Regions from separate parts of the Pusillimonas sp. SM2304 genome, predicted to be linked through region 3. Evidence: riboswitches for the same ligand, from Rfam matches in the RefSeq annotation. Region 3 holds a riboswitch; each other region holds the start of a gene.

The links. A riboswitch is a leader RNA that binds a small molecule or an ion and turns the genes downstream of it on or off. The one in region 3 is predicted to bind thiamine pyrophosphate.
Region 1: it holds a riboswitch for thiamine pyrophosphate, as region 3 does, so the genes downstream of both, RE432_RS12415 (sodium:solute symporter family protein) here and thiC (phosphomethylpyrimidine synthase ThiC) in region 3, are expected to answer to the same signal.
Region 2: it holds a riboswitch for thiamine pyrophosphate, as region 3 does, so the genes downstream of both, RE432_RS12460 (3-oxoacyl-ACP reductase) here and thiC (phosphomethylpyrimidine synthase ThiC) in region 3, are expected to answer to the same signal.

What each region holds. Positions count from the first base shown of each region.
Region 1 is NZ_JAVLUJ010000002.1:719,794-725,946, reverse strand. It holds gene RE432_RS12435 (amino acid ABC transporter permease) at 1-146, opposite strand, end outside; gene RE432_RS12430 (amino acid ABC transporter permease) at 160-840, opposite strand; gene RE432_RS12425 (NAD(P)-dependent oxidoreductase) at 853-1,782, opposite strand; gene RE432_RS12420 (FadR/GntR family transcriptional regulator) at 1,779-2,519, opposite strand; TPP riboswitch at 2,614-2,723, shown strand; gene RE432_RS12415 (sodium:solute symporter family protein) at 2,816-4,258, shown strand; gene RE432_RS12410 (flagellar protein FlhE) at 4,264-4,674, opposite strand; gene RE432_RS12405 (PDDEXK nuclease domain-containing protein) at 5,090-6,153, opposite strand, start outside.
Region 2 is NZ_JAVLUJ010000002.1:726,371-732,793, reverse strand. It holds gene RE432_RS12475 (YceI family protein) at 1-397, shown strand, start outside; gene RE432_RS12470 (YceI family protein) at 446-1,015, shown strand; gene RE432_RS12465 (LLM class flavin-dependent oxidoreductase) at 1,048-2,343, opposite strand; gene RE432_RS12460 (3-oxoacyl-ACP reductase) at 2,364-3,146, opposite strand; TPP riboswitch at 3,199-3,300, opposite strand; gene rbsK (ribokinase) at 3,322-4,251, opposite strand; gene RE432_RS12450 (RpiB/LacA/LacB family sugar-phosphate isomerase) at 4,272-4,715, opposite strand; gene RE432_RS12445 (transporter substrate-binding domain-containing protein) at 4,760-5,560, opposite strand; gene RE432_RS12440 (amino acid ABC transporter ATP-binding protein) at 5,589-6,344, opposite strand; gene RE432_RS12435 (amino acid ABC transporter permease) at 6,337-6,423, opposite strand, start outside.
Region 3 is NZ_JAVLUJ010000001.1:1,668,172-1,674,594, forward strand. It holds gene RE432_RS07740 (amino acid ABC transporter ATP-binding protein) at 1-53, shown strand, start outside; gene RE432_RS07745 (Bug family tripartite tricarboxylate transporter substrate binding protein) at 109-1,113, shown strand; gene RE432_RS07750 (OmpA family protein) at 1,344-1,961, shown strand; gene thiC (phosphomethylpyrimidine synthase ThiC) at 2,139-4,052, opposite strand; TPP riboswitch at 4,119-4,216, opposite strand; gene RE432_RS07760 (helix-turn-helix transcriptional regulator) at 4,272-4,706, opposite strand; gene RE432_RS07765 (helix-turn-helix domain-containing protein) at 4,943-5,680, shown strand; gene RE432_RS07770 (D-amino acid dehydrogenase) at 5,717-6,423, opposite strand, start outside.

The DNA.
Region 1 (6,153 bases), on a different contig from region 3:
AGCCATCGCAGCGTGCTGATCCGGCACAAGGCCACGATCAGCGCCAGCACGCCCCCGCATATCAGGGCGATGGTAGACAAACCCACCGTCCACAAAGCGCCTTTCAATAAAAAGGCAAGGTATCCAACCGCAAAACTCTGTCCCATGCGCGCGCCTCGCCTAGATCGGGGTGGCAAGCGCCCGGCGGCGCTTGAAAATCATCATGCCCAGGACCCAGAACAGCGCCCGCAGCAAGACCGACAAGGCGATATACAAACCACCTACAACCACATAGGTTTCCAGCGGCCGATAGGTATCCGACTGCACGAAGTTGGCCACGGCGGTCAGTTCTTCGGCGGAAATCTGTGAACAAATGGACGAGGCCAGCATCAGCAACACGAACTGGCTGGTCAGGGCGGGATAGACCCGCTCCAGCGCCTGCTTGAGGATGACATGCCAATAAACCTGCCAACGCGACAAGCCCAGGGTTTCGGCCGCTTCCAGTTGCCCTTTCTCAATGGAATCAAACCCCGAACGCATGATCTCGGCCGAATAGGCGCCAACGTTGATCGTCAAGGCAATCATGGCCACCAGCACGGCGTTCAATGACAGGCCCAGGCTGGACAGGCCAAAGTACACCAGGAAAATCTGCACCAGCAAAGGCGTGTTGCGGATGGCTTCGATGTAGCCGCCGCACAGCCGCTTCAGCCAAAGCCTGCGACCGCGCTTGCCTATGGCGCAGAAGGTGCCCAGTACGAAGCCGCAGGCCGTGGCAACCAGCGTCAGCTGGATGGTGAGGTACAGGCCCTGGACAAACATATCCCAGCGCGACAGCACGACAGAAAAATCCAATGTCGTCATCGGTGCCCCTGTTTAATATCGGACCTGGTTGGCCATGCGGTCGTAGACGGCAAACAGGGCCTGATTGCCGTTGGACCCTTCGCCATGGACACGCGCGTCCAGATATTGCGTGGCGACCAGCGAAGTGGCCGGCAAAGGCACCGAAAGATCAAACGCCAGTTCCTGCACCAGCTTCAGGTCCTTGAGCATGAGGTCAATGCGGAAACCGGCCTTGGCATCGCGCTGTATCATCGACGGGCCCAGCTTGTCGAGCATCCACGACGCGGCCGACCCGCCCATCAGCACTTCGCGCATCACATCCAGGTCGACACCCGAGGCCCGCCCCAGGGCAAGCGCCTCGCAGATCGCCTGAATATTGATGCCGCAAATCAGCTGATTGCACAGTTTCAGCGTTTGGCCCGCGCCGCTCTGGCCCACATGGGTAATCGTGGTGCCCATCGCCTGCAGCACCGGCTTGGCCAGGTCGAAGGCCTGGACATCGCCCCCCGCCATGATGGTCAACGAGGCGCTTTGGGCCCCCACCGGCCCGCCGGATACGGGCGCATCCAGGAAGTAGACGCCCCGATCGGCCAGTTCGCCGCCCAACTGCCGCGCCACCACGGGCGAAATGGTGCTCATGTCGATGATCAGCCGCTGAGCGGGCGGGTGCGCCAGCAAGCCGTCCGCCCCATGGATGACGGACTGCACGTCCGGACTGTTGGGCAGCATGAGGATGACGGCATCCGATGCCTCGCCCAGTTGCGCAATGCTGTCCGCAGCGCGCGCGCCCGCATCCACCGCCCGCTGGACGGCCTCGGGCGCCAGATCGTGCACCAGCAAGTCAAAGCCCGCGGCGAGCAGATTGGCAGCCATGTGCTGCCCCATCGTACCCAGCCCGATAAATCCTATTTTCTTGATCATGAGAGTCTCCTTGGCATGGCCCGCAAGCCGCTGCCGGCTTATCGCAATGCCGTTGCGTAGGTGGCCTGGTAGCGCCGCTCGTCGCCGATCTGGAAATGGATGCGCAACTGCTCATCCGCGCTTTCCGCATCGCGTTCGGCCAGCGCACGGAATATTTTCCGGTGGTCGTCGATGATCTGTGGCTTGAGCGCCGGATCGGTCTGGACCACGGCGCGCCGCTCTTTGTGCAGGCGGATAAACAGCGGCCGCATGGCCGTATACATGCTGATCAGGGTGTCCGACTTGCTGGCGCGCACGATGGCCGAATGAAACTCGAAGTCGGCATCCCCGCCCTCGTCGGGCGAATCAATGGTTTCCTTGATCCGGAGCAGCGCCTGGCTGACTTCTTCCAGGTCCTTGGGCGTGATCCGCTGGCAGGCAAGGCGGATGGCCTGGCACTCGATCGCCACGCGCGCCTGCATGATGTCTTCAATGACACCGCCATCCTGGGCCAGGGTAAAGGCAAAGATATCGCCCAGCACCGACACGTCGGGCTTCTTCACAAAGGTTCCGACACGCTCGCGGATATCGACCACGCCGACCATGGCCAGGGCGCGCAGGGCCTCGCGCACCACCGGCCTGCTGACCTCGAGCTGTTCGGCAAGCTCACGTTCAGGCAGCAGCAGGTCGCCCGGCCGCAGCGCGCCGCCCAGCAGCTTTTCGCGCAGGAACAGGAATACCTTTTCGTATCCCTGCTTTGTCTCCTGTGGACGAACGATCCGTTCCAGTTTTGTTGTCATGCCTGTGGTTTTACCACAGGCCAATCCAGGCCACCCATCATGGAAAACCCCATGCCTTTCGTTGACAAGCCCTGCACCGCGCTTTAAGCTTGCCAGCTGTTCCTGGGGGAGCCCTATGCTGGGCTGAGATTCCGCACATTGCCGCGGTAACCCTTTGAACCTGATCCGGGTCATGCCGGCGAAGGGAAGGAAGCGCCGCACATCATCCCTTTTCCCGCCACGACCTTTTTTGCGCCGCCGCCCGCCGGCGGCGCCAGGCTCGTTTGTTCCGGCAGGCCGGACGCGTAGGGGAAAAAATGCTTTCAAGCTCTTCGGCCGTGCTTTGGCTATTGCTGTTCTCGGCGGGTTTCGCCCTATCGGGCATGCTCTACGCCCGGCATGAACGCAGCAGCCTGGAAGACTATGTCGTTGCCCGCAACAGCCAAAGTACCGTGGCGACGATCCTGACCCTGCTGGCCACGTCGCTGGGCGCCTGGATTCTGTTCGCACCGGCCCAGGCCGCTACCTGGGGCGGCCTGGCGGCAGTCATCGGCTACGGCCTGGGCGCCGCCTCGCCGCGCTGGCTGATGATTCCGCTGGGCCGGCGCATGCGCGAACTGATCCCGCAGGGGCACACCCTGACGGAATTCGTCATCATGCGGTATGGCAGAGGCATGTACGGCCTGGTGCTGATCATCATGATGTTCTACATGTTCATTACCTTGGCCGCCGAAATCACGGCCATCGCCAAATTGGTCACGCTGCTGGCCCCGGTTCCGCTATGGGTGACGGCCGCCATCGTCATGGGAGCGACCCTGCTCTACACTTCATACGGCGGGCTGCGCGCATCGATTTTTACCGACAAGGTGCAAATGGCCGTCATCGTGCCGCTGCTGATCGTGCTGCTCGTACTAGGCTGGCATGCCGTCGGCGGCTTCGGGCCCGCGCTGGCCGGGCTGCAAGACAAGGCGCCGCAGTTGATCAGCCTGACCGATCCGGTCGGCATCAAGGCGGGCCTGACGTTTTTCGTGGCGATCCTGCTGACCGGCCTGTTCCACCAGGGCAACTGGCAGCGCGTCTATTCCGCACGCGACACCCGGACCATGCGCCGCGGCTTCCTGCTGGGCGGCCTGTTCGCCGGCCCTTTTATTTTTGTCATGGGCCTGTTCGGGCTTGCCTTTGTCGGGCTGGGACATACCGGCGACAGCTCGGTGGCCTTGTTCAGCGTGCTGCTGCCTCATATTCCCGGCTGGTTTGCCATTGCCCTGATTCCCCTGGGCCTGGCCCTGGTCATGAGCACGGCCGATACCACCATCAGCGCGGTATCGAGCCTGATCGCGGTGGATGTGCGCCGCCTGACGCCGAGCATCAGGAAAACGACCCTGATGGCGCTGTCCCGCTGGCTGATCTTCCTGTTGGCGATTCCCGTCATGATCGTGGCCGCCCAGGGCTATAGCGTGCTCTACCTGTTCTTGCTGGCCGACCTGTTCTGCTCTGCGGCCGCCTTCCCGGTATTTTTCGGCCTGTTCAATCGCCGCTATGGCGGCGCCACCGCCATCGTCAGCACGCTATGCGGGCTGGTGGCCGGCATTCTGCTCTTCCCCGGGCCGGGCGACAAACCCGAATATCTGCTTGAATCCTTCCTGCTGGCGGCACTGGTCCCCGCCGTGGTCACGGCCCTGATGCTGCGCTTCAAGTCCCCGCAACCGCATTTCGATTTTGCTGCGCTGAATACCGCCGTACGCAGCCTGGATGAGTAAACCGGCTATCGGTCGTACCAGACAATGACATTGCCCTTGACGAACAGCGGCCCGGGCAGCGGCCCTTTGCCCCACACGGTGTGGACCAGGTAAATGGGCTTGCCCGCATCCAGGCCATTGAATGCCCGGGTGTTCAGGCTCTGGCCGGTCATGGGTACGCAGCGTTCGGTGCCATTCCAGCAGACGCGCGTCTGTACCCTGGCCTGGCCTTGGTAGTCGCGGCTGGCCTGCACGGCGGTGATCCGCCCGCCGGATGCCGAAGCGCCTTGCGCCGGCGTGCCGGCTGCCGACCCGGCAGGCGCATACATCGTCGCGGCGTCGCTGCCCGCGTAGTTGATGGCGGCGCTGACCTTGGCCTGCGTCCACGTATGTGCCCCAGCCAGCGCCGCCAACGGACAGACCGCCAGCAGGATCATGGCTGGCCCCCTCACGGAAAACAGTCGGCTAGGCAAAAACAAGGTGATATCCACGTACAGGAAAAGGCCGTAAATACTTCAGGGCATTGACGTCAAGAAGCGGGCAAGCTCGCCCGCATGGGTTCAAGCATAACAAATAAACGCCCCCACGCTGCGCAGGCTTTCGCCCGCTTGCTGCCCCCCGAGGGGGCGCTTTTTGCCTTGGGGGCGGCCCGGCGGCAAAAAAAGCCCCCACGCTGCGCAGGCTCGCGCCTGCTTGCTGTCCACCTCGCGGCCTGCAGGCCGCTCCGATTCGCCAGGCACAGAACAGTCCGCAGGGACTGTCCTGTGTCCGGGCTCATCCCCCAAGGGGGCGCTTTTGCCTTGGGGGCGGGCCGGCGGCAAAAATGGTCCAGTATCAAGCCTTTCGTGCAAATCACGCGGGGCTTGAAACCGTATACGGTGCCAGTGCTCCGCGAGATTCGAGCAGGCGCCGCGTGTTCTGCAGCTCTTTTTGCAGCAGCTCCGCATCCGGCAGCACCATCCGGTAGTTCGCTGCCATCACCTTGGTCGGCAAGCCGTCCAGCGCATACCGTGCCAGTGCATGTCCCTTATCAGTACACAGGATCAGGCCCACCGGCGGATTCTCATCCGGGTAAGCCCAATGCTCCTTGGCATAGTTGCAGTACATGTGCATCTGCCCCACATCGGCATGGGTCAGGCTGCCTAGCTTCAGGTCGATGATGACCAGACAGCGCAGCTTGCGATGGAAGAACAACAGGTCCACCCGATACCAGGTCTGGTCGATGCGCAACCGGCGCTGCCGGCCGACGAAGGTGAAACCTTCACCCAGTTCCAGCAGGAAGTCTTCCAGCCGCTGAATCAAGGCCTCTTCCAGGTCGGATTCCGAATACTCGTCCTTGAGGTCGAGGAACTCCAGCACGTACGGGTCTTTGATGGCGTCGTCGGGCGTGACGGTATCCTCGGGCTTAGACACCGAACCCTTGACCAACATCGCCGCCTTGTCCTTGGACAAGGCTATGCGTTCGTAGAACTGACTTCCAATTTGCCGGTCGAGTTGTCGCACGCTCCAGCCACCACGCAGCGCCTCGGCCTCATAGAACTGGCGTGCATGGTCATCCTTGACCGACAGCAGCCGAACGTAGGCTGACCACGGCAAAGTGAAGACCTGAGACAGTTCTGAGAGGTCGAATTTCCGAGACACAGTCTCGGAGTTCCCTACGGGCAGCCCTTCTCCAGATTTCCGAGACAGTGTCTCGGAAATTGCCGCTACGGGGTATGCAATGAAGAAGCGCCGCATGTTTTCCAGGTTATCCGGGCTGAACCCCCGCCCGAATCGCGCTGTCAGGTCAGCGGACAACCGCGCCATCAACTGCTCGCCGTAACCAGCCCGCCGCCTGCCTTTCTGCTCGGCTTCGACGATCCGGCGGCCAATCTCCCAATAGCAGGCCGTCATCAGCGCGTTGACACTGCGCGCCG
Region 2 (6,423 bases), on a different contig from region 3:
TGCATTCAGTTTCGACCCGGCGGCGCCCGAAAAGGCCAGCGTCGTCCTTCAGATTCCCTTGGCAGGCATCGATGTGGGCACTGAAGAGGCCAACGCCGAAATCGAGAAAAGCGAATGGCTGAACACGCCGGCCCACCCCCTGGCCCGCTTCGAGTCGAGCACCGTCCAGGCGCTGGGCGGCAATCGCTATCAGCTCACCGGTGAACTGGCCATCAAAGGCAAGACCCAAGCCGTCAGCGCGCCCTTCTCGCTTGAAGAACAGGACGGCTCGGCCTTGTTTACCGGCACATTTACGCTCAAGCGCGGCGACTTCGGCATAGGCGAAGGCGACTGGAGCGACTTCAGCATTGTGGCGAACGACATCCAGGTCACCTTCAATGTCGTGGCCAAGCCGTAATACCCTTTTTGACTCACCTTCCATCCCCTGTTTTCCAAAGGATTGCACATGAAAAAACATTTCGCCATGATGGCGCTTGCCGCCCTGTTTGCCGCCCCCGCACTGGCCGCGCCCAGCACGTATGCGGTGGATTCCAGCCATACTTTCCCGCGCTTTTCCTATGACCACATGGGGATGTCCAAGCAAATCTCGCGTTTCGACACCACCACAGGCACCGTCACGCTGGACAAGGAAGCCAGCACCGGGTCGGTCGACATCAGCATAGACATGACGTCGGTCAGCACCGGCTCCAAAGCGTTTGACGGCCACATCCAGGGCGCCGACTTCCTGGATACCGCCAATCATCCCACCGCGACGTTCAAGTCGACCCAGGTCACCTTCCAGGACGGCAAGCCCGTCAGCATCGACGGCGACCTGACCATCAAAGGCATTACCAAGCCCGTCACCCTGACGGTCACCTCATTTGTGAACCAGCCGCATCCCATGCTCAAGAAAGACGCCATCGGCGCCAACGCCACCGTGGTGATCAAGCGCAGCGACTTCAATGCCGGCAAGTTTGCGCCTGCCGTGGGCGATGAAGTCACCCTGGACATTGCGCTGGAAGCCGTCCAGCAATAACCGTCCGCGCCCGGTACGGCACGACAGGGCCGTCAGCTTCCGGGCGATGCGGGACGCGGCAAGCCCAGATGTCCGCGCAAGGTGTCTGTTTCGTAGTCCTTGCGAAACAGGCCGCGCCGCTGCAGCACCGGTACGACCTGATCGACGAAATCGTCGATGCCGCCCGGCAGCGCAGGCGGCATCAGGTTGAAGCCGTCGGCCCCCTCGTTCAGCAGCCACCGCTCCATCTCATCGGCAATCTGCTCGGGGGTGCCTACCATGGTGCAATGTCCGCCCCCGGCCGCCAGTCGGCCCAGCAACTGGCGCACCGTGGGCTGTTCCGTCTGGATGATGCGCAGCACCGTTGCGTAGCGGCCCTTGGGGCCAGTGAACGCCTCCAGCGGCGGCAAAGCGGGCACGGGCGCATCCAGTTCCCAGGCCGTGCAGTCCTGGCCCACATACATGCCCAATTGCCGCAACGCATCCTGCGCGGGCAACAGTTCGTCCAGCGCGCGCTGTTTGGCCCGCGCTTCGTCCTGGGTCGAGCCCACATAGGCGACCAGGCCCGGCATGATCGGAACGGGATCGGTCCGGCCCGCCTCGCGCACCCGCCTCTTGATGTCGCGATAATAGTCTTGCGCCGCCGCCAGATCGTAGGCCACGGCATAGATGGCCTCGGCCCGGCGCGCAGCCAGGTCCCGGCCCTGCTCCGACGCGCCGGCCTGGAACAGCACGGGATGGCCTTGAGGCGGACGCGGTATGGTCAGCGGTCCATCGACCCGGAAATGCTCGCCCTGGTGATCGATGGCGCGCACCGATTCAGGTGAAACGTAAGCACCCTGCCGGTCAAGTTGCGGCGCATCGTCGCGCCAGGAATCCCACAGGCGCAGCGCCACATCGACGAACTCTTCCGCCCGCGTGTAACGCCAGTCGTGCCCGGGCATGGCATCGAAGCCGTGATTGCGCGCTTCTGAGTCAAACATGGAGGTCACCACATTCCACCCTATCCGCCCCTTCGAAATATGGTCCAGCGACGCAACCATGCGCGCCGCGTGGAACGGGGTGTAGAAAGTACTGGAGACGGTGCTGATCAGGCCGATGCGCTGCGTGGCGCGGCTGATGGCCGCCAGGGCGGTCAAGGGTTCCAGGAACCAGCGCGGGCCGTCCGGCAGGTTATCGGTGGACTGCCCATCGGCAAAGAAAATGGCGTCCAGCTTGCCGCGCTCGGCTGTTTGCGCCAACTGCTCGTAATAGCCGATGTCGCCCAGGCGCTCGACCGCCGAGTCGGGATGGCGCCAAGCGGCCCGGTGGTGTCCGCAGCCGAAGATGAAAAGGTTCAGGTGAAGCATCCGTTTTGTCATGGCCCGTCCTAGTTCTTGACCAGGCCGCCGTCGACCACCAGATTCTGTCCTGTCACAGACCGTGACCAGGGCGACGCGAAGAACAACGCGGCATCGGCGAACTCGGCCGGCGTAGTCACACGGCGCAGCGGCGTGCTCGATGCGATCAGGTTGAACACCGCTTCCGGCGTGGCTGCCGAGGCATCCGTGCTGCGCAGCAGCCCGCCCGACAGCATATTGACGGTAATGCCGTCCGGGCCCAGGTCATGCGACAGCGTGCGCGTGAGCGACAGCAAGGCGGCTTTGGCGGCGGTGTAGTCGTGATAGGGCACGACCGGATTCTGGAACAGGTTGGTGCCTATATTGATGATGCGGCCAAAGCCCTGTTCGCGCATGCCCGGCAGCGCGGCCTGCGTGGTGTTCAAGGCAGCGCGCACTACGCCTTCGAACTGCTGGTTCAGTTGCGCCCACGACAAGGCATCGGCATGCGGCCTGGCGTCGCCATTGAACGAAAATGCCGGCAAGGCATTATTGACCACGGTGGTGACCGGCGCGCCAAAGCGCTCGCGCGCCTGGGCCAGCATGGCCTGCACGGCATCGGCGTCCGTGACGTCGGCCTGCGCGGCGAACGCGCGTTCCGGCGCACCGGCAGCCAGCGCGCGGGCGCTCTCGGCGCTATTCAGGTAGTTGACGACAACGCGGGCGCCTTCTCGCAAAAAGGCGCCCGCAATATGCCGGCCCAGGCCCCGGCCGCCGCCGGTGACCAGGACGACCTGCTGATGAATGGGAAATGCTGCTGGGCTGTTCTTCATGGCATACCTTCGCGGAAATAGCAAAGGTATGCGCGCGCGGCAATGCTGCCGCTGGCCCCATGGCCGACATCCCTTCGCCAGTGCTAACTGTTTCAGGTTCGACGGGTGTCGATCTCAGCCGGCCGTTTCGGGCCAGGCACCCCGTGTCGCGGTGCCATCATAGCGCAAAAACCCCTTAAGGCCTCAATACGGCCCGTATCTCGGCCAAGGTGGGCATGGACACGCCCGCGCCGTGGCGCGTCACGGAAATGCCCGCCAGCGCCGCGGCAAAGCGCATGGCATCGCGCGCCGGCATGCCCTGCCCCAGCCCCACGGCGAAACCGGCTGTAAAGCCATCGCCCGCGCCGGTGGTGTCGACGCAAGCGCCGGCCTTGACGGGCGGGACCAGAAAGGTTTCGGTGTGATTGCAAAACAGCGCGCCCCGCTCACCCAAGGTCACGATGACGTTGCCCACCCCCTTTTGCAGTAGCGCCCGCGCCGCCGCTTCGGCCTGTTCAAGGGTTTCGACGGGCAAGCCCGTCAACAGGCCGGCCTCGGTTTCGTTAGGCAACAGGTAATCGCACAAAGCAAATATCGCATCCGGCAAAGGCACGGCGGGCGCAGGATTCAGAATGCTGGCCACCCCGTGGCGGCGCGCCAGTTCCAGTCCACGCAGCGCGACCTCGACGGGTTGCTCCAGTTGCACGACAAAGACATCGGACGCAGCAATGTCGGCTTCGACGCGGTCGATATCGGCCGCTTGCATCGTGCCCGATGCCCCTGGAAAAACCGTGATCGCATTGCCGCCGGTCGACGGGTCGACGAAGATGCCGGCCGCGCCGGTGGCCTGCCCCTTGACCACCACGGCTTTGCTGTGCACCCCTTCGTCGCGCCAGAATTGCGCCGCATCCTGGCCAAAGGCATCATCACCGATGAAGGTAAAGAATGACACCCGTCCACCCGCCCGGGCGGCGGCCACGGCCTGGTTGGACCCTTTTCCGCCGTGCCCCCGGGTGAAACCCGTCGCGGCGATGGTTTCACCGGGAGCCGGCAAGCGGCTCGCGGTGAAAACCAGGTCGGCGGCATAAATGCCGGCAACAAAGATGGCGGGATGATCCTGCTGCATGTCGTCCGCCTTGCCAGCGCTCAAGCCAGGTCCATGGCGTGCAGTTTCTCGACCCGCCGGCGGCAATCCTCGTCGGTCGAGAACTCGGCCTTGAGGTAAGCCCCGACCAGATCGACCGCCAGCCACGGCCCGACGATCTGCGCGCCGATGCACATGACATTGACGTCATCGTGCTCGACGCACTGATGCGCGGAATGGATGTCGTGGCACACTGCGGCCCGGATGCCCTTGACCTTGTTGGCGGCGATACATGCGCCAACACCCGTGCCGCACACCATGATGCCGCGCTCCGCGCCGCCGGAGGTCAACTGCCCGGTCAGCGCGCGGGCGATATCCGGAAAGTCCACCGGCTGTTCATCGTAACTGCCCACATCATTGACCTCGTGGCCCAGGCTCTTGATGTGATCCACAATCGCCTGCTTCAAAGGCCAGCCGGCGTGGTCCGAACCAATAACAATACGCATGACGCTATTCCTGTTTACTGAAAAATCGATGTGATCCCGGACACTTAATTGCCGCGCATGTCTTCGGGCAATTCGGTACCGTAGTATTTCTTGTAGATCTCGTTCAGCTTGCCATTCTTGACATTGGCATCGACCCACTCATTGACCTTGGCCAAAAGACGCGCCTCGCCTTTCTTCACGCCAATGGCCAGGTCGAAGTTGCGCAGGACGAACAAAGGCTTGAAGTTGTCCTTGCCGATTTTCTGATCGATCTGAGCCACCAGCGACTGCGAGGTGGCAACCATCTTGGCCTGTCCGCTGACGGCCGCCGTCACCAGGGTCGCGTCATCATCATAGCGCGCAACCTTGTACCCATACTTGGATGCCTGGGGCGTCAGCTCGGTGTCTTGCGTGGTGCCGCGGGTCACCGCCACCGTATGGCCCTTCATGGTTTCCAGACTGCTGACAGGGATGTCCTGATAACCCGCGACAATGGATTGCAGCACGGCATAGCGATGCGAAAAGTCGATGACCTTGGCCCGCTCTTCCGTCACCGACAGGGTCGACACCACGATATCGGCTTTGTCCGTCTGTAGGTTCGGAATGCGGGTGGCGCCGGTGGTCTGGACCAGCTCATATTCCAGGCCCCAGTCCTTGGCCAGCAGTTTTCCGACCTCGACGTCGGCGCCCATCGGTTCCATCGATGCGCTCATCATGCCCGCGGGCGGAATGCCCAGGTCGGTGGATATGCGGATTTTCCCGCTTTTGGTGACGTTGTCCAGCACATCGGCATGGGCCACGGCGGCAACACCGGCCATCATGCCGGCGGCGCACAGCAAGGATGTCAGGAAGGTACGTTTTTTCATGGTAGGTCTCCGGTTTATATAGGTCATGTCAGAGTTCGTTCTGCAGGAACTCCTTGAGCTCTGGCGTCTGGGGATCGTTCAGCATGTCCGCGCTCCCCTTCTCCCAAACTTTTCCTTCGTGCATGAAGATAATCGTGTCGGCGACGCGCCGCGCAAAGTTCATTTCGTGCGTGACCATGATCATGGTCATGCCTTTCCGGGCCAGGTCCTCGATCACGCGCAGCACTTCACCCGTCAATTGCGGATCGAGCGCGGATGTGACCTCGTCGAACAGCATCACCTTGGGTTCCATGGCCAGCGAACGCGCTATGGCCACCCGCTGCTGCTGTCCGCCCGACAACTGCTCAGGATATTGGGTCGCCTTTTCAAGCAGGCCCACCTGCCCCAGGACACGGCGAGCCAGTTCCCGGGCATCTTGCTTGGACAGCTTCTTGACCGCGGTGGGCGCCAGCATGACGTTCTCTTCGATCGTCAGGTGCGGAAACAGGTTATAGCTCTGGAACACAATGCCAATGTCCAGCCGCAGGGACTTCCGGTCCACATCGGGGTCATCGACCCGGTGGCTGCAGACGGCGATGGTGCCGCTGTCTATGGTTTCCAGCAGGTCGATGCAGCGCAGCGCCGTGCTCTTGCCTGAACCGCTGCGGCCGATAATGGCCACCACCTCGCCGCGGCCGACCTCCATATCGACGCCGCGCAGGACCTCGGTCTGGCCGAATTTCTTGTGGACGCCTTCCAGGCGCACTACCACATCGCGGGCCTGGGCCCCGTTCGTGTCAAGCATAAGATTGGCCTCCCGCCTTGTTCTCCAGCCTCCTGCTCAGCATCGAGAGCGGATAACACATCAAAAAATATAAGAAGGC
Region 3 (6,423 bases):
ACAATCCGCAAAACGAACGTACCAAGCTGTTTTTAAGCCAGATCCTGCACTAGGGTCTCGAATTGGTGTACGGTTATGCTTTTGTTTATTCATGACAAGGTGCTACATATGTTGTCCGGCCTGAAAACCCTCACGTCCGCTGCCGGCGCGCTTGCCGCGTGCCTGGCCCTTTCCATGGTTGCCGCGCCCGCGGCGGCGGAAGATGATTTCCCGTCCAAGCCCATCCAGTTCATCGTGCCTTATGCGGCCGGCGGCCCGCTCGACGGCATGGCGCGCCTGCTTGCCGAAAAGGTCAAGGACGACCTGGGCACCGTCATTGTCGAGAACAAGCCAGGCGCGGGTGGGAACATCGGCGCCAGCATTGCCGCCAAGGCCAAGCCCGACGGCTATACGCTGGTGATGGGGGCGGTGGCCATCAATGCCATCAACCCCTGGCTGTACGAAAAACTGCCCTTCGATCCGGTCAACAGCTTTGCGCCTGTCACCCTGGTGGCCTCGGTGCCCAACGTGCTGATCCTGAACAGCGAATTCGCCTCCGGCAACAACATCAATTCGGTGCAGGACCTGATTGCCTACGCCAAAAAGAACCCGGATCTGCTGAACTTCGGTTCTGGCGGCAATGGCAGCGCAGGCCATCTGGCCGGTGAACTGCTTAACGTGCGTGCCGGCGTCAAGACGGTGCATGTTCCCTATGCCGGGGCGGCGCCCGCCAAGCTGGCATTGCTGGCGGGGCAGATCAATTTCATGTTCGACAACCTGGCGTCGGCGGCCTCGCTGATCACCGACAACAAAGTCAAGGCGCTGGCCGTGACGACCACCGGGCGGTCTTCCGTCTTCCCCCAATTGCCCACCATGGAGCAAGAGGGCGTCAGCAATTTCGACCTGGGCACCTGGTTTGGCGTGTTCACCACCGGCGGCACGCCCGCGGCGGTCATCGACAAGCTCAATGCCGCCTATGTCAAGGCCCTGAAGGACCCGGCCGTGCGCAAGAATCTGCTGACCATGGGTTCCGACACCGAGCCCACCACGCCAGAGGTGCTGGGCGAGCTGGTCAAGAACGATCTGGCCAAGTACAAGGAAATCGTCGAAGTCTCGGGCGCGAAACTATTCTAAGCGCCCCGTATTCGGGGGTGTAATCCAGCGGGCGCGCATGCCCGCTTTTTTTTGGCCGCCGCCAATGTCAACAACAGTCAAATCATCACTCGCTGAACCAAAATGTAACACTCCTGGATAGTGCCGCTTGCTAGGATAAGCGGCAGCAGTCATCAGCTGCTTAGACAAGAATCAAGGAGAATTACATGAAAGTATCTATGCGTGCTGGGCGAATGACCACCCTGGTTGCCATGGTTGCGTTGGTGGCCGGTTGTGCCAATATGAACGAGATGGGTACGGGCGGCAAGACGGCCGTCGGGGCAGGCGCCGGCGCCGCGGTCGGCGCGGGCTTGGGGGCCTTGATCGGCGACAGCAGCAAGGCGGCCGCTATCGGCGCCGGTATTGGCGCCGTCGCAGGCGGCATCGCCGGCTATAACTGGAAAAGCGTCAAGAACGATGTCGAAAAATCGGGCGCATCCAGCCTGGGTGTGGACGTGACCGAAATGCCCGACGGCACCTTGCGTGTGAATATCCCAAGCAATGTGTCGTTCGATACCGGCAAATATGCGCTCAAGCCGGCCTTGCTGCCGGTGCTCGACAGTGTGGCCCGCGCGCTGGTCCAGCATCCTGAATTGCGCGCCAAATCCATCGGCTACACCGACAGCACCGGCTCGGATGCGACCAACCAGACGCTGTCGGTCAACCGCGCGCGCGCAGTGGCCAACTATCTGTCGCAGCAAGGCGTTCCCGTGGGCAACCTGACGGCCGAAGGGCGTGGCCCGAACAACCCGGTTGGGGATAACGCGACGGCCGAAGGCCGCGCGATGAACCGCCGCGTTGAACTCTATCTGTACGCCGTGCAACAGTAAACGGCTCGTTCAGCAGATAACCGGGGCGGCTCATTGGCCGCCCCTTTTTTTGCCGCCGGGCCGCCCCAAGGCAAAAAGCCCCCCCTTGGGGGGGCAGCAAGCAGGCACAGCCTGCGCAGCGCGGGGGCATTATTTTTGCCGCTGGGCCGCCCCAAGGCAAAAAGCACCCCGCCGGCGTCAGGCCTGATGGTAAATGACGCCGCCCTTGCTCCGAAACTCCGCTGCTTTTTCCTGCAGGCCGTTCTGCAGGGCCTGCTCGGGGTCCAGGCCCTGGGCATCGGCATACGCGCGCACGTCTTGCGTGATCTTCATGCTGCAAAAATGCGGCCCGCACATCGAGCAGAAATGCGCTGATTTCATCGAATCCTTGGGCAGGGTCTCGTCATGGAAGTCGCGCGCTGTGTCTGGGTCCAGGCCCAGGTTGAACTGATCTTCCCAGCGAAACTCGAACCGTGCCTTGGACAGTGCATTATCGCGGATGGCTGCGCTGGGATGGCCTTTGGCCAGGTCGGCGGCATGAGCGGCGATCTTGTAGGTAATGATGCCGTCCTTGACGTCTTTCTTGTTGGGCAGTCCAAGATGCTCCTTGGGGGTGACATAGCAGAGCATGGCCGTGCCGTACCAGCCTATCAGGGCGGCCCCAATACCCGAGGTAATATGATCGTAGCCCGGCGCGATGTCCGTGGTCAGCGGTCCCAGCGTATAAAAAGGCGCCTCGTGGCAATGCTCCAGCTGCATGTCCATGTTTTCCTTGATCAGGTGCATGGGTACATGCCCCGGCCCTTCTATCATCACCTGCACATCATGCTTCCAGGCAATCTGCGTCAGCGCCCCCAGGGTTTTCAGTTCGGCGAATTGTGCTTCATCGTTGGCATCGTAGCCTGATCCGGGCCGCAGGCCGTCGCCCAGCGAGAAACTGACGTCATACGCCTTCATGATGTCGCAGATGTCTTCGAAGTGTTCGTACAGAAAGCTTTCTTTATGGTGGGCCAGGCACCATTTGGCCATGATGGAGCCGCCCCGCGAGACGATGCCCGTCATGCGGTTGGCCGTCATGGGAATGAAAGGCAGGCGCACACCGGCATGGATGGTGAAGTAATCCACGCCTTGCTCGGCCTGCTCGATGAGCGTGTCGCGGAAAATGGCCCAGCTCAGCGCCTCGGCCTTGCCGTCTACCTTTTCCAGCGCCTGGTAAATGGGCACCGTCCCGATCGGGACGGGTGAGTTGCGTATGATCCATTCGCGCGTTTCATGAATGTTCTTGCCGGTGGACAGGTCCATGACGGTGTCGCCGCCCCAGCGTATGGCCCAGGTCATTTTCTCGACCTCTTCGCTGATTCCCGAGCTCAGGGCGGAATTCCCGATATTGGCATTGACCTTGACCAGAAAATGACGGCCTATGGCCATGGGCTCCAGTTCAGGATGGTTGATGTTGGCGGGCAGGATGGCCCGTCCTTGCGCGATTTCATTGCGGACGAACTCGGGGCTGATGGTGGCCGGAATGGCCGCGCCGAATGCTTGTCCGGGATGCCGGCGCAGCAGCCGTTCCGCCAGCTTCGCGCCGTTCGGACCGCTGGACAGCAGGGTCTGCAGGGTGTGCTCGCGCCGTAGATTCTCGCGGATGGCCACAAATTCCATCTCGGGCGTGATGATGCCGCGACGGGCATAGTGCATCTGGGTGACGTTGGCTCCGCCGGTGGCGCGGCGCGGTTTGCGGCGCAGTTCAAACCGCATGGCGGCCAGCTTGGCGTCGTGCTGCCGGCTCGATCCATATTCGCTGCTGGGTCCTGCGAGTTCCTGTGTGTCGCCCCGCTCTTGTATCCAGGCCAGCCTGAGCGGCGGCAAGCCTTTGCGGATGTCTATGCGGGCCGCCGGATCGGTGTAGGGGCCGCTGGTATCGTAAATGGTCAGTGGCGGGTTGGCCTCGCCGCCGAAAGTAGAAGGTGTATCGCTTTGCTGGACTTCCCGGAATGGCACCCGCAGGTCAGGCCGGGAGCCGGTCTGGTACACCTTGCGGGATTGGGGAAGGGGGGTGATGGCGTTGATGTCGGCGGCGGCGGTGGCGGCCGAAAACGGCGAGTGTGTGGTCAAGGCATGCTCCAAAAAGTAGTCCATGGAGCCGATAGATAGGGATAGTCTTGCCGACATCGGCTGATGGATGTCGGACAGTGCGCTCCCAGCATCGGCATTATCCGTACTGGTACGAAGGGTTTTTCTCAACCCGTTGCAAGCAACGAGTACCCCTGCGTGGATGCAAGTATAGAGCCTTGGCTGGAACTTGTCAGGGCCGGACCGACGGCGGTCCGGTTGTCAGGACCCGCCGGATTTATTGCGCAGCGACTGGATCAGGCTGGCCACCGCGTTTTCAATCAGTTGGCGTTCCTCAAGGCGCAACGACCAATACAGCTCGGGCGGCACGCTGGCGAATGGCCACAGGCCTTGCCGGGCCGGAGGGCTGTGATCAGTCACCCGGTATGTCAAATGTGTTTCGATGGGTGATTCAGCCACTTCCATGGGGCCGGTGCCCATGCCCAGCCATATTGGGTTCACGGCCAGCACCTCCGCCAACCGGAAAATCTCCTTGGCGCTCTGGCGGTTTTTGTTTTCGTAGTTCGCGATAGCGCCTTGCGATAACCCGCAAGCCCGGGCAAGGGCTGCCTGGCTCATTTGGCGCAGGGTTCGCGCATGACGAAGACGATCGGCAAAGTGGTTCACGTTTGTGATTGAACGATGTAAGTCAATCACAGTGGTAATAATGCTAATTGCAAACGTGATAATCTAATGTAAATTTCGGTAAATAGATATACAAGAAATTAACAAATTTATGCGAAACAAGTGCACAATAGTTGACGACGGCTTGCGGGGCCCGGCCAGGAGCATGAAGCCCCTGCGGCCTTCGCCTTCCTGGGTTTACAGGCACTTATGTTGCGCGTTTATCTCCTATTGAAGAAGGCTTGTCGACACTTCACCGGGGCCATGCCATGAAACCAAATCTGTCTGTTTCATTTTTTGCGCCCAAGGCCAATGCAGCGCTTACCGCGGTACGTAATAAAACAATCGCAGGGCTGCAGGCACAGGGCTTTCAGGTGCTGCGCTGTACAGATGTTCTGGCGTTGCATCAATACATACTCACCAGCGCGTCGACCCACGCGCCGCCAGTGGCCATACTGTCAGGCACGCTGACGGAAAACTGTGCGGCGGCCACCTATCTGCGTACGCTGCACGCGGGCGCGGGCATTGTCGCCATCGTCGATCCGGCGCCGGAAACCGACGCCATACTGTCTCTGCAAAGCGGGGTCGATAATTGCTTCGCACGCAATGCTTCCCCGGCATTGCTGGGGGCCATTCTGTTTCGCCTGATGGCGCGCGCGGGCGCCGTGCCTGATGCCGATGCCTCGGCGGCGCCCGCCTCCGGCGGCATCTGGTCGCTGGAAGAGCAGTCCTGGGTGCTGGTCAGCCCCGACGGCGTGCGCATTGCGCTGACCACGGGCGAAAGGGCTTTTCTGACCGCGTTACTGAACGCGCCCGATCTTCGTGCCACGCATCGCCAATTGATTGATGCCGTCAATGCGGGCTATGCGCTGTCGGAAGCCCCTACCCACCAGGGGCGCCTGGGGGTGATGGTCAGCCGCATGCGGCGAAAGTTCACCGCGCACGGGCTGACCATGCCGCTGAAGTCGGTGCATAACTGGGGTTATATGTTTACCGGGCCAACCTGATGCTGCCGCGGCGCGGCATGCCGCTGCGCCGCCCGATCAGGATTGATAACGGTGTATGGATAAATCGTCGCTGCGTATGGCGGTGGGCTTGCCCGACACCATATCGGCAATCAACTGGCCGCTGCCGCAGGCCATGGTCCAGCCCAATGTGCCGTGTCCCGTGTTCAGGAACAGGTTGGGCAGGCGAGTCGGGCCGACGACCGGGGTACTGTCCGGCGTTTTGGGGCGCAGCCCGGTCCAGAACGCTACATCTGTCGGCGTATAGCTGCCCGGGAACAGGTCGGTCAGCACCAGTTCCAGTGTTTTGCGGCGTCTTTCATCAAGCGTTTTGTCGAACCCCACGATTTCCGCCATGCCGCCAACCCGTATCCGGCCGTCAAAGCGCGTCACGGCTATTTTGTAGCTTTCGTCCAGCAGCGTCGAGACGGGTGCGCAGCGTTCATCGGCGATGGGAACCGTAATCGAATAGCCTTTCAAGGGATAAACCGGCAGCTTGCCGATGTGCCGGAGCAATGGTGTCGACCACGACCCCAGCGCCATCACATAGGCGTCGGCGGTCAGCAGGCCGGCATCGGTTTCCACGCCCGACACTTTCGAGCCGTCCACATGCACATGCTTGATGGTGGTGCCGTAGCGGAAGGTCACGCCCAGCTTTTCCGCTTCGGCGGCCAGGCGCGTGGTGAACAGGTTGCAGTCGCCCGTTTCGTCGTCGGGCAGGCGCAGCCCGCCCACCAGCTTGTCTT